Regions from separate parts of the Fructilactobacillus cliffordii genome, predicted to be linked through region 3. Evidence: riboswitches for the same ligand, from Rfam matches in the RefSeq annotation. Region 3 holds a riboswitch; each other region holds the start of a gene.
The links. Region 3 has a riboswitch for thiamine pyrophosphate ahead of M3M38_RS03785 (TenA family protein). Riboswitches for the same ligand answer to the same signal wherever they lie in the genome.

Region 1: another riboswitch for thiamine pyrophosphate. It lies ahead of M3M38_RS04675 (ABC transporter ATP-binding protein); the one in region 3 lies ahead of M3M38_RS03785 (TenA family protein).
Region 2: another riboswitch for thiamine pyrophosphate. It lies ahead of M3M38_RS04605 (ECF transporter S component); the one in region 3 lies ahead of M3M38_RS03785 (TenA family protein).

What each region holds. Positions count from the first base shown of each region.
Region 1 is NZ_CP097117.1:941,869-946,532, forward strand. Features, by position in the region: gene M3M38_RS04665 (hypothetical protein) at 1-73, opposite strand, end outside; gene M3M38_RS04670 (energy-coupling factor transporter transmembrane component T family protein) at 86-742, opposite strand; gene M3M38_RS04675 (ABC transporter ATP-binding protein) at 742-2,145, opposite strand; TPP riboswitch at 2,202-2,295, opposite strand; gene M3M38_RS04680 (biotin transporter BioY) at 2,469-3,011, shown strand; gene recA (recombinase RecA) at 3,059-4,174, opposite strand; gene M3M38_RS04690 (APC family permease) at 4,409-4,664, shown strand, end outside.
Region 2 is NZ_CP097117.1:925,240-929,903, reverse strand. Features, by position in the region: gene M3M38_RS04615 (SA1002 family membrane protein) at 1-299, shown strand, start outside; gene M3M38_RS04610 (hypothetical protein) at 600-1,199, shown strand; gene M3M38_RS04605 (ECF transporter S component) at 1,381-1,947, opposite strand; TPP riboswitch at 2,051-2,139, opposite strand; gene M3M38_RS04600 (purine-cytosine permease family protein) at 2,169-3,539, opposite strand; gene M3M38_RS04595 (hypothetical protein) at 3,718-4,236, shown strand; gene M3M38_RS04590 (hypothetical protein) at 4,331-4,600, shown strand; gene M3M38_RS04585 (MFS transporter) at 4,663-4,664, opposite strand, start outside.
Region 3 is NZ_CP097117.1:741,845-746,508, forward strand. Features, by position in the region: gene thiM (hydroxyethylthiazole kinase) at 1-57, opposite strand, end outside; gene thiE (thiamine phosphate synthase) at 47-706, opposite strand; gene thiD (bifunctional hydroxymethylpyrimidine kinase/phosphomethylpyrimidine kinase) at 696-1,505, opposite strand; gene M3M38_RS03785 (TenA family protein) at 1,507-2,154, opposite strand; TPP riboswitch at 2,252-2,340, opposite strand; gene M3M38_RS03790 (histidine phosphatase family protein) at 2,382-3,041, opposite strand; gene M3M38_RS03795 (YfhO family protein) at 3,041-4,664, opposite strand, start outside.

The DNA.
Region 1 (4,664 bases), 200 kb from region 3:
TGGCAGCAGGATTGATGTGTTGCTGGTGCAGGTATCCTTCAATCAGGGCAGCGGCGGTTTGTTGCTTATTCATGGAGATTACCTCCTAGGCCGGAGTGAGAAAGAGCACTAGTTGGACCAGGACGAGTGCACCAACTAGTGTAATCCAGTCACGGTTTGTGACGCGGATGGGCGTGGCAAAGGTCCGCGGTTGATCTTCCACAAATCCTTGTGATTCCATGGCACGGGCGAGGTGATTGGACCAACCGAGGGCCACGACTAAGGCCTTAAAGTAAATCGTGGGTCCCCACGGATGTAATACCTGACCGCGCATGTTACCGCTGGCGCGGATGACTTGGAGTTCTTGTTGAAACCGCGGGACTAGGTTGATGGCGGCTAAGACCCCGTACACAAACTTGGACGGGACGTGCGCATTTTGTTCCAGGGCTTGGGCTAACTGGATCATTGGAGTGGTTAGGGAAAAACGCAAGCCGAGGTACACGTAGGCGTAGAGCCGGGTGAAGAGCACGGTTCCCATGTAGAGACCATTTGTTCCGTAATAAAGTTGTGAGAAGAAAATCCCAAGCGCGGGCAGTAGGGCAATTAGGCTAAACGTGAGGACCTTCTTGAGCTGCCGACTTTGTTTCCAAATTAGATAACCAAGGCAGACGATAATCAGAACTAAATTAATGGTTAGGTTCGGAATCAGTGAGATTTCAAAGGCAATTAGAACAATTAAAAGTAATTTTAAGGCAGGATTCATTAGTCGGCCTCCTGGTAGGTAAACGTGTGCTCGGCAAGCTGTAAGTGATAATCGTAAAAGTGGGGAATGGCAAAGCGCTGGTGACTAATCACCAGTAATTGCTGCTCGGATCCCTGGTATTGTTGCTTTAACAACGCTTGCACGGTGGCCACGGAAGCTTGATCGAGACCGGCAAATGGCTCGTCCAGAAGCAGCAGTTGGGGATTACGAATCAACATCACCAGAATTTGGAGCTTTTTCTGTTGGCCCCCACTGAGGGTGTAAACGCTCTGTCGCTCGTGGCCTTCGAGGTGTAATTGGTGCAGGGCCTGTTCCACTGTCTCAGTGTTCCATGTGGAACATTGGCTGGTTTTGAGTGCCAACTCTAACTCTTCGGCAACGGTCACCCGTAGGAATTGATCGGGAGCTGATTGAAAAACCAGTCCGAGTCGGTCGTAGTAACGTTTGTTTTTGATTTTTTGAATGTTTTGTTGCTTTAGGGTGATTTGCCCGGCATACTTCTGTAGTTTGCTCAGGCTCCGAATTAAAGTTGATTTCCCGCTTCCGCTTGGTCCAGTGATCAGGGTGCAACCAGCTGGGATTTCTAGTTCCGGAACTGAAAGTAATGGGGTTTGTCCGTACCAAATTTGATAGTCTTGGAGCCGAAAAAGTGCATCCTGAGGATCAGGAAGCGAGAAGCGTTGCTTGAGTTGCCGGCGGTTGGCAAATAATTCCGCCTGCGCCGCTGTCGACAACAAATGAAGCTCGTGTTTGTTAGCATCGACCGTGACCACGTGATTTACCAGGTCCTGATACCCGGTTAGATCGTGGTCGGAAACGATGATGGTTTTGCCGTGCTCCGTCTGAAGTTGGTGCAATTGTTGCAAAATGTCACGTTTGGATTGCGGATTAATGCTGGCAAATGGTTCGTCCAGCAGAAAAATGGCGGGATCGAGCGCTACCATCGTAGCCAAAATGGCCTTTTGCTTTTCACCTCCAGAGAGGGAGAGGACCTTGCGCTCGGCTAAAGCTTCAATGTGACAAAATTCCAGCGCTGCCTGGATCTTAGCCGGAATCTCCGCTGGATCCGTTTGCTGATTTTCTAGGGCAAACTGGAGCTCACCGGCAACTGTCTGCATGACAAACTGTTGGTTGGGATCCTGTAGCATCATGCTAACGGTCTTAGACCGTTGGGCTGCCGGTAATTCCGGGAGCGACTGATGTTGTAACGTAATTTCACCCTGGTAGGGTTGGTCACTGAGCCCGGCCATCAATTCTAAGATGGTGGATTTTCCGCAACCGGATGGGCCGCTTAAGAGCCAAAACTGGCCGGTTGGAATTTCTAACTGAACGTCGTGAAACAGGGGTTCAGTTTGATTCGGATATTTAAAACTAAAATGATGCAGTGTGACTGCTGATTCCATAGCTTCCTCCACGAAAAAACCGCCCTCCAAAAATGGGGGACGGTTGAATTTTTTGCGACAACTGTGTGTCAGGTTACCTCCGCTAGCATTACCTAGATCAGGTTCAACGGGTATTATCTCAGCCGTAAATGGGCACCCCAGCTATTCGATTAGGTTAAGTATACCAGATTTTGGCTGGTGGTCGGGCAGCAAAAGTGACATTTAGCTGAAACTGTTTGCCCGAAAAGAGTGGTTTTAATCCATTGAACTTAATTGGGGTGGGCAAAGTTAGCCTAATTTGGCACAATCAGAAACAGACTACTTGTAAAGGATGAAAATTATTTATGAAGCTGAAAGAAATGACTTATTGTGCCCTGATGATTGCAATCATTGCCTGTTTAGGACTGATTCCGTTAATCACGATTCCTTTTTTACCCGTGCCGATCTCCTTTCAAACGGCGGGGATCATGCTAGCCGGGTCCTGTTTGGGCCGGAAACTCGGGTTTTGGAGCGTCACGCTCTTTTTACTGCTCGTGGCAGTCGGATTACCGTTGTTAGCGGGTTTTCGCGGGGGAGTTGGGGTCTTTTTTGGATCCACCGCTGGTTATCTCATTAGCTGGCCGTTTTGTGCCTACGTAATTGGCTGGTTAGTGAAGCACCTACACCGCATTCCGTTATTCTGGCGCTTTGCAGTTGCCAACTTACTAGGTGGAATGCTACTGATGAACCTCGTGGGCGCCGGCTATCTGGCTTGGCAAAGTAACTTACCGTTTACCCAGGTGCTTGTTAGCAGTCTGGTCTTTTTACCCGGTGATGCCTTAAAAGCGTTGGTCGTGGCGGTCGTAGCGGATCAATTGGCCCGGCACCGCTTGTCACCTCATTTTTAGGTCAAACCAAAAAGAGCTCCTTCGTTTGGAAGGGGCTCTTCGCAACTCTAGACGTCTAAATCGGTTTCTTCTGATTTAGTTGAAGTGTTGGTTGTAGCTGTTTCTTTAGCATTATCTTTTACGGCATCTTTTTCTGCTTCTGGGTCTTCTTTTTCAATCCCGTAAGCGACTCGGACCTTGTGGGTTAATTCATCCACGAGTTCTGGTTTTTCCTTCAGGTTAGCCACGGTCTTGTTCAATCCCTGACCGAGTCGTTCTTCTCCATAGGAGTACCAGGATCCGGACTTGTTAATGATATCCTTATCCACGGCTAGGTTCACCATGTCGGCAACTGGTTCGATTCCGTGCCCAAAACTCATTAACGTGTCAACGGTCTTGAATGGTGGCGCCACCTTATTCTTAGCCACTTTGATCTTGGTTTCTTTTCCCACGACCTCTTGGCCTTCCTTAGATTGCTTACTACCGCTTACCCGCAAGCGAACACTGGAGTAGAACTTCAGAGCCCGACCACCGGGAGTGGTTTCGGGATTTCCAAACATGACTCCGACTTTTTCTCGAAGTTGGTTGATGAAAATCACGACGGTCTTGGTTTTATTGATGTTAGCGGTTAATTTCCGCAAAGCCTGTGACATTAACCGGGCTTGGAGTCCTACGTGGGAATCACCAATGTCACCTTCAATCTCGGATTTCGGGACTAACGCAGCCACGGAGTCTACCACCACGAGGTCGATGGCTCCAGAACCAATTAGGGCGTCTGCAATTTGCAGGCCTTCCTCACCGGTTCCGGGCTGGGACAGCAATAGGTCATCAATGTTAACCCCGAGCGCCTTAGCGTACTCCGGATCCATCGCGTTTTCGGCATCGATGTAGGCAGCAGTACCACCGTTTTTTTGCAATTCGGCAACGGCCTGCAGGGCAATGGTGGTCTTCCCGGAAGATTCAGCTCCAAAAATTTCCACAACCCGACCGCGGGGGAATCCACCAATTCCTAAGGCAATATCTAGGGAGAGAATCCCCGTGGAAATGGCCTCAACGTTGGAATTAGGGGTTTCACCCATCCGCATGATGGCTCCAGTTCCGAATTCTTTTTTGATTTGTTTTAAAGCTTTGTCAAGTTCAGCTTGACGAGCATCTTGCGCGCTCTTTTTTGAATTTGTGGCCATTCAAAGCACCCTTTCTGTTTGACGTGAACGTATGTTTGGTTCCTCGATAATAATTATTCTACGCTATTAAGTACGAAATTCCAACCGAAAACGGTTCAGTTTTAAGCTAATTAACGGAAATATTTTGACTGGATCCCCGTTAATTATAACTTATTTGGAAAAATGTGTATCTTTGCAAAAAATTAACTATTATAATGAGTCAATAATTAATCAGTTTGGCTAAGGAGGTTTTTTATGAATAAAATTTGGGAACGGATTACCCGGAAGGCATCTGCCCAAGGCTTGTTAGATCAAGATTCTCGCCTCGAACCCCATATGACAACGAAGGATTTGCTGGGGTTGGGACTAGGAATGGTGGTTGGAACCGCTATCTTTACTCTACCTGGAATTGTGGCAGCGGAACATACGGGGCCTGCGGTAGCTTTAGCCTTCCTCGTCGGCGGAATTGGTGCGGGACTCGCAGCGTTAGCCTATGCCGAAATGGCAGCGA
Region 2 (4,664 bases), 180 kb from region 3:
CCACGTTTATCGGCGGCATCATCAACTTTTATTTCATCAGATACTTAAATTTGTTCAAGGATTCAAACAGCATGTTAGTGATGCAAGTGGAGTATTACATCCAATGGACCACGATTGCCCTAACGCTCTACCAGTTTTTAACGGGATCCAGCTCTAACTTAAAAATCTTTGCCAAAGCTGGGATTTCGGCCGAAAACCTAGATATCAACGAACTCAACTTACTGGTCCTGCCACTGCTCTTGATTAGTTGGATTTCAATTGCAATGATCAAGATTTATTTAACGGATCGTGGGCACTAAGACTTATTATTAAAGAAGGAACACATACTATGAAAAATCACGTAGATACCAAATCTAAGAACGGAGAATTAATTATTCCAACTGATCAATGGAACAAGGATTGAGCCAGACTTCTAAGCAAGCAAAATCGTACAACTAAAGACCAAAAGGTGATTTTAGTTGATGAAAAAAATGATGACTCTCCTTTTATCGACTGAGTACTTCATGGATAACAGCAGTCTACTTGCTCGCAACCCAATCTCTTTTTCAGTGTTTAACTATGCTAGAATTAAGTTATAACTGATTCTAAGGGAGAAAAATATGAAGAAAAAAAGCTTACTGGTAATTCCAGTTGCCCTCACCCTGCTCCTTAGTTTGGCGGCTTGTGGTAATGACCAACATAAATCGGAAACTGCACATGCTAAAACCGAACACAAGCAAAACAAGAAAAAAACTAATACAAAGAAAAAAGAGCAAAAGGAAACGTCTGATCAAGAAGCTCAGAAAAACAGTGCTAACCCTAACACTCAATCCGACCAAACCCCAAATGCTGATTCTAACCAAAATAATCGGAATAGTACTGCTGACAGTCAAGTAGCAGTAAACAATGCCAACACTAATAACGCAGATGATAGCACTAGCAACAGTTCCAATGCTAATCAAAACCAACCGCAAGAGTCTCAATCAGTAAAGAACCAAGCAGCCGGTAATACCGACGTAGTTAACACTTCTGAGGCAGCCATTAACATCATAAAAAATGAACTTGGTAATAGTTCTGATTATTCATACGATGTATTGTCTACCGATAATGGGGTATATGAAATTAAAGTGATCTCTAAATCAATTCGAGCTCAAGGTGGTAGCGGAACGGTTGGACTTTATGACGTTATGCCTGATGGTACTTACAATTTAAAATATTAATTTTAAAAACAGCAAAGGGCCCTCTTCCCAGTGAAGAGGGTCCTTTTTGTATGCTTATTTACACTATTCGTTGCGCTTAATTTGTTCCTTCAAGTTATCTAACAAAGCGTTAACTTGTTGCTGCGTTGAATTAATAATCGCTAAAATTTCAGCATTTTGCTATTTGTTATAAGCAGTCGTTTTATTTTTCCAACAAATGAGCCCGTTCTAACATCCGCGCAATCAACAGTGAAAGCACCCCACTGAAGAGGAAGACGGATACCAAGCCTACTAGGAATAATGCCACAATCAAGCCCACGCTAAAACCAGCATAGTCTTGTCTGATCAATTGGTACCCAAACGTAATCACCGTGGTGGTAATCGAAGTCAGCGTTACACTCAACCAGCCGTAGTTCTTGTAGCCTGTAACCGCGAATCCCAGTTCAGAACTCACCCCTTGGATTAACCCAGAAATCAACGTGGAAGCACCCCAAATTCCGCCGAGTAGCATTTCTACCACGGAACCCAGTAATTCGGCTAACAATCCGGAACCGGGAATCCGTACTACCAGTAAAGCCAGTGGACCAGCCATTGTCCAAAATCCGAGCAGGATGGAACCTGCAAACGGCGCCAATCCCAGCGGCGTCAAAACCGCCGTTACGGCCGTGTAAATCGGATCCATAATCCAGAAAATCAATCCCGTAATAATCCCAATTAACGTTACTAAAATAATGTTTTTCAAATGCCATTCCGATACCCAGTGTTTCATAATTTCGTCCTCCTTTTATAATTTAGCCATAATAAAAAGCACTCAACCACGGCTGAGTGCTTTGAAAAACGAATTCATGATTGCACTAGTAACAATCGGCTTTTCAAACGCGATAATCGTTCCCTGCGGCAGTCCTAACTACATCAGGTTCAATGGGTTTAATCTCAGCTCGTGGCACCCCAACTTTTTATTCTGCACTTATTATAACATATTTTTTCTTACTACTTCGTATTTTTTTCTAGGCCAAAACCACGGGACAATCCGTAGTAGACAATGGCGGAGAAAATCATCGAAATGAACGTAGCGCCGACGGTCTCTTTAATGACCGGCATGTTCTTCAAAACCAGGTACAAAATCACGCCCAAGACCAGCGTCACAATCGCAATCACGTTGTAACCACCCTGGTACCAAAGTTGTCCTTTCGGATTAGACAAAGTTTGCGGCGTGTAATTCTTCCGGTTTAAGAGGAAGTAATCGACACACATGATGGCGATGATGGGTCCGAGTAACATTCCCGTGTAGTCCAGGAAGGACGTGAAGGATGCTAAGAAACTTCCGTTTAACAATGGCACAAAGGTTAATAACATGGAAACAAGCGTGATGATGACCAACGACTTGTTGAAGCTGACCTTGTGAAAGACGTTGTTCAAAGCGGAAGCCCCAGCCTGAATGTTAACCGCGTTGGCCGTCATACTGGTCAAGACAATCACGATCATAGCGATGAAACCGAGACCAAGCTTGTTGGCAATGATACTAGGGTCAGAGTTGTTCGGATCGTAACTTCCAGACGTCATGGCTACGCTAATTGTGGTACAAATCCCAATCAGCGTGAAACTCAGCAGTCCAAGCAAGGCTCCCCAGAACGGAGCGCTAATGGCTACGTGTTTCTTCCGGGTGAATCGGGTAAAGTCAGCAGCGCCGGTCACCCAACCTAGACTAGCAGCGGCGATGGTATCAATCCCTAATCCAAACGGCATTTTTTGTGCTGCTGGAATCCGGTAATGCAACAAATCGGTCAACGAAACGTTCTTAAAGACCACAACCGTTTCTAAAATCACAAAGATGATGACCAACACGACTCCAATCCGTTCCACTAACTGCACGGAACGTTGCCCCGCCACGATACTCAAAATGTGCAGGACACTCATAATGCCAATTCCGACAATCATCCCAAGGTTTCCACCCGGATGACCAAAGAGTGGCCACTTGAAAAGACTGTGGAAGATGAAGGCTAACGAAGTTGCCGCAATGAAAGTATTCACGGCCGTCCACCCTAGGAACAGGGTGATGTTAATCAGCGACGGAATGATGCTGCCGCGAATCCCGAACGATCCCCGGGATAACACCGTGGTCGTGGCTCCGGTTTGATAACCCACGTACCCCAACATGCTCAAAAAGATGTAGGCCAGCACCCCAGCAATTAACGTTGCGGTCGTCCCACCAATCAAGCCACAGGCGGCTACCACGCCCCCGATGAACCAGGTCCCGTTATTGGCGTTCGCGCCAAACCACGTGGCAAACATGTCCCAGTAGTTCATGTTCCGTTCGTCTTGTGGAATGACTCGGAACGCATACTTGCTATTATTCAATATAGTTTCCTCCAAAATATTAACATTTTGTGTCTGTTTTATATCAATAATCGTCTTTCTTAGTATAGCAGAGATCAGTGCGAAACGGTAGCGCTGCCAGTAATTCTAACCCGCTTGTGATGCTGGTTAGAATTAGCTTATAATTAAAATTAACTTGCAACTTTGAGGAGAATTATCACTCATGACCACCATTCGTTCTGGCTACGATCCACTCTTACCTACCCTGTTAATCTCGATTCACAAAGAATACGTGGATGAGATTAATGCCGGCACCAAAGTCATTGAATACCGGAAGTCCTTTTTTAAAGATCAGTTTCAAGCCTTTATCTATGCCAGCGGTAAAAATGGTGGCATCTCCACCTTTATCCGGTGTAATCAACCCATTATCAGTGACGCTGACCACCTCGCCCGGATTGGCTCAATTGTCGGTAACGATGATTATCATGAGATTTTTGACTACTTTCAAGCTAAAAATACGGGCGTCATCATCCCCATCCGGTCCGCATCCCAAATTCACAAGCTCGATTTACCTACGTTACGTAAACAATTTGGGAACTTTAATGCGCCACAAAAATATACTTTTTTAGACAAACCCGAAAAACAGTCATTGTTGAACTACTTGATAGACCAGGAATTAGTGAGAACCATGACCAACGATTGGAATCATTTTTACGCCCAAATTGCTAACAAAATTAACTAACGCCCTAATCCCTTCACAATCTCAAATTCCTACCCCAGTGAAAGCGGAAACATGGTAAAATAGAGGTAGGAATATCGCAGAAAGGAGAATCGCAATGGTTATTTTATTACATGCATTAATCGGAATCGTTGGTTTCGTAAGTGCCGGAGTTTTAGGAATTAGTTTCATGGGTCACACCCAAGAATTATCCACGATGCAACGCTGGTCATTGATTTTGACGGTCAGTGCCGTTGGAATTACTGCCGTGCTTGGTCTGTACTACATGGCCGGCATTTGGGGCGCTTTAGTTTCTGGCCTCTTATTAGCCTACTTTGAATACGTGTGCTTCTTTAAAGAACCCAAAACGGTTCACGAACACCAATAACATAAATTAGTAAAAATCCGCTAGCCTGGCTAGGTTAGCGGATTTTTTGTTACTTCTGTTTTCT
Region 3 (4,664 bases):
GACGTTTAAGACAATCGGGGTCTGACTGTGAATCTGGGCTAATAAGTTAGTTTTCATGAGTTGCTCCCTTCGTTTTTAAAAGTTGCACCGTTTTCTGAAGATCTGAACTCTGCGTAATGGCAGAAATTACCGAAACTCCAATGGTTGGCACCGCACTCAGTTCGCGGACGTTGGTTTCACTAATGCCACCAATGGCAACCAGGGGTAGCTCCGTTTGTGCTTGCACTGCTTGAAGCCCGGCTACTCCAATTGGAGCCTGGGCATCGGGTTTACTATCGGTCGCAAAGACCGGTCCCACGCCTAGATAATCCACCTGCGGAAGGTCAGCTTGACTAGCCTGCAATTCCGCCTCGTTGTGGACTGATAATCCAATGATCCAGTCCGGATGCTGAGCTCGAATTGGGCCTACGGTATCATCAGTCTGGCCCACGTGGACCCCTTCGGCTCCAATCTGTTCCGCTAACTGAACGTCATCATCGACTAACAGGGGAACATCAGCTGCTTTAGTCAACTGGTGGATTACTTTTCCTAAATGCACCCGCTCTGCTACATCCAATTGAGAACCATCTTTTTCGCGGAATTGAACTGCCGTGACTCCAGCCGCGAGCGCTTGTTGCACCACCTGCAACAGTCGTGCGGGTTGATGACCCACATTTTGGGTTCCAATTACCAAGTACACTTGCAACATTTCCGGTTTAAATTTCATCATGTTCCTCCCATAATCCGTGATTCAACGGTCCGTGACCGTGGCCCAGGGGCAACGGATGCGGAATAATTGTAGCTAAGTAGTCGTGCGCCTGCCGAATCGCCTGCTTTAGGTTCATCCCGTGGGCCACGTAGGAGACGATGGCGGACGACAAGGTATCGCCCGTGCCGTGCGTTCGGTTCGTGTTAACTCGGGGACTTTCCATCCAGTAATCGGTGCCGTCCGCTAGTTTTACGTAATCGGCAACCACGGCATTCGTCCCGTGACCGCCCTTAATCACCACGTTGGCAGCGCCCAACTGCTGAATCTGCTTCGCTGCGTTTAAAACGTCCACGCGATTATGAATGGTGCGGCCGGCTAAAAGTTCGGCTTCTGGCAAATTCGGCGTAACCACGTCGGCTAGTGGCAGTAAATCCGTTTTAAGGGTCGCAATTCCAGCTTCATCTAACAAATGACTACCGCCCTTAGCGACCATCACCGGATCCACGACGACCACCGGAAAGTGAAAGCGAGCCAGGTTCCGTACCACCGCCTGCACGTGATCGGAATCAAAAAGGGCTCCAGTTTTGGCCGCCCGAACGTCAAAGTCCGCGGCAACGGACGCAAATTGAGTATCTATCATGGCGGCGTCCACGGTTTCAATCCGCTGCACGCCCTCCGTATTTTGCGCCGTCAATCCGACTATTACCGATGTTGCAAAGGTTTTAAGGGTTTGCATCGTTTTGATGTCGGCCATCATGCCCGCACCCCCGCCGGAATCAGTTCCCGCAATCGTGAGTCCAGTTGGATATTGTGGCATGTTAATCATCATCCTTGGCCTGGGTAAAAAAGGCCAGTTCTAATTCACAACTCTTGCGAAAAACTTGCTGCGCCTGCTGCCGTTCCGCAGCCATCACGGTTGGACTCAGCTGGTCCAACTCGTGAAACATGGTATGGTCAAAATCATCATCAGTTCCGACATAGAAGTTAATCCAGCCAGCAAATGGATTATCCGCACGATTAACTCCCTGCTGGACCAATCGTTGCGCCAATTCCCTATAAACCGCGGGACAGGCTTGCATGCTGGCGAGTCCTAAAAAGACCGATTGTTCAGTCGCACGTTCCATGTGTTCCAAGTACGCCCCGGTGACTTGCTTGACAGCCGGCAACGGCGTCATAATCTGGTCCGTCGTGGTCTGCGCCACCTGCAATAACACCCGATGCGCCCCGTTTTCGCGTTGAATGTCGTGTTCCGTTTGCTCCAATAAACTAGGATTTAATGCACCTAACACCTGCTGATACAGGGTTAAAAAGCGATCTAAATATAGGTTATCCTGTTGAACGTAATTCACTACGACCGCCCGGGATAAACTTCCCGTAGCAATCCCTTTTACAAAAGAATTTTCCATAAATTGTGGCATCAGTTTCGCCACCGTCTGCTGCATCTGCCTACTTCCGGTTGGTTGCATTAGTCAATCTCCTTCTCATGAACTAAATTAACCAAATAAAAAAAGTTCCCAGCAATCGCTGAGAACTTTGAGATTAACAATTATTAAGGGACGAAATCCGTCCGGGATAAAAGTTTCCTGCGATAGTGTTAACTACATCAGGTTCAATGGGTATAATCTCAGCGCATGGCACCCCAACTTTTTATTTGATTAACGTCATTGTAGCACTAGTTGCTTGAACCAAGCAACTACACATCCTGGTCTAATTTATTGTAGTATTCAACCTCAATGGTTTCCGGATGAATCAGTAACTTAGTGATGCTACCATTTTTAGCGGCTTGCCCATCATCGAGTTCTGGGGCGTATCGATCCACAATTGATCGAATCGTCATCCCGTGAGACACAATCAGGATGTTCTGCCCATCCTCAGTATTTTCCCGAATCCGATCAAAGCCCCGGTTCAAGCGGTCCCAAAACTGTTGGTTATTTTCGGCATTGTTGTACAGATCCGCCTTGGCAATCAGATCCCGAGCTCGTTCCAGTCCGTAGTGGTCTAAAACGCCCGCTTCGTTAGTAATATCAACTTGTTCCCCCACGAACTGCCACATTTGTTCGAGGTTTTCCCCTTCAAAATAGCCGTGGAACTGTTCTCTAAGTTCAGGATATTGGTAAGTAATGATGTCCATCCCACGCGGATTTTTCTTCAAAATCTCACGACCGGTTGCCACTGCCCGGCCCGAGTCACTGGTAAAGGCGGCGTCAAATTCAATTTTTGCTAACCGGTCACCCGCGTCCTGGGCATCCGCAATTCCCTTCGAAGTCAAGGGGGAATCAATCCACCCCTGGACCTTGTTATAAAGGTTTAAATAAGTTTGTCCGTGTCTTACTAAATATGCTGTTACTACCATTATACATTTCTCCTAACCGTACGCTTTTTCCGCCAGAACCATCCGGCCAATCCGGTTCCAATTAATCCCACCAGTGAGATTAAGAAACCAGCCTTAAGACCCGGGGTCTGGTACCGGAACGTCAACCGATGAGTGCCAGGATTTAACCGAACTTGTGACAATCCGTTCACCGCCTTCTTCATTTTAACAGGTTTATTGCCATCTGTAATCGTCCACCCTTGATCGTACGGAATGCTAATCAACACCACCGGCCGAGTTTGGGTCGTTTTAACCGTACCCGTAAAGTGGTTTCCATGAATGGCAAGGCGGTCCGGATGGTCCACGTGCAATTGATAAGGTACCGTAGCCTGGCTAAAGCGATCTACCGCTTGACCCTGATAACTAGCAAAGGTCGTTTGTAAATCATGCTGATTGAGCTTCCGGTTACTCATGAACTGCACCGTAAACTGCTCTTGAGCATTTCTGTATCCTAGCTCAATCAGCTCTGCTCCATTCTGTGGATAGCGACTCTGAATGGGTTGCCCGTTAACCAGAATCTGCAGTTTTTGGTTGGGACTAACCCGCTGCAAATCAAGATACTGCATGCCCGGTTTGGCAGCTGTTACCCGAACTCGATAGCGGTACTGACCCCTCTTCTTCTGAGCTTGCACCAGCTGAACCACATTGGGATGGAAGACAGTGGTCTTGGAATTGCTTTCCGCTTGGAACAAGCGATTCAAGTTGCCATACACGTCATTGTTAGCTAAGTGCAGGTGCTCCAGTTGGTCCGAAACGGCATAACCAAGGCCGGCGTTAGTCGGCGTGGTTTTAATTTGCCGCTTTCCGGTAGAACTGATGTCCACCTGACGCCCAACGCTCAAGAGTTGCGCGGTTACCGGCGTTAAGCCCCGGACACTAACCCGGCGCTCGTTTCGACTATACAAACCGAGCTTGGTCAGTGCATCATGCGTATGGACGTTGAGTGAGGACGTGTAACTATTCACTCCGTAAAAATCAAACAGGAGGGAGTCATTGTACTGGTTATAATTAATGTTGAAGTTGTGCACGTACAACTGGTTATTGACATCTAACCGAGTAAAGCGGTGTCGATCTTGAGCCGTTTTCACCAGTTGAGCAGACCGATTGTATTTTTGCACAAATTGGTTTTGATTCCCGTATTCATGGGTTCCACCGAGGGCCAGCCACAAGTTAGTGCCCATTTCTAGGGAAACCACCAGTAACAATAATGGCCACCAGCGTGGTTGTCGTTGACTAATCCCAACTGCTGCAACCGTCAGTAAAATAAACAGCATGGTCCACAGCCAGTTCCAGTAACTAGTCACGTAGAAAGGCGTGGCCCAGTGTAGCGCCCGCGCAATCCGAATTTCTAAGAAAGCGGAACCGTAGCCAATTGTGATTAATAAGGCTAATAAGCCAGCTGCTTTTTTAACTACCTGAAATTGAGAAAACGCACCCCGCCGCCAAGCTTGGTAACCCAGCCAGATCATCACAAAACTCAACATGTAAACTTCGCGGAACGGGAAACCGGCGGGCATTTGAAACATGTGCCAGACCGTGTCGAAGGTAGCAATCAGCATCCCGACAAAAATCGCCCCCACTAACCAGGCTGAGGCTCGCTTTTCG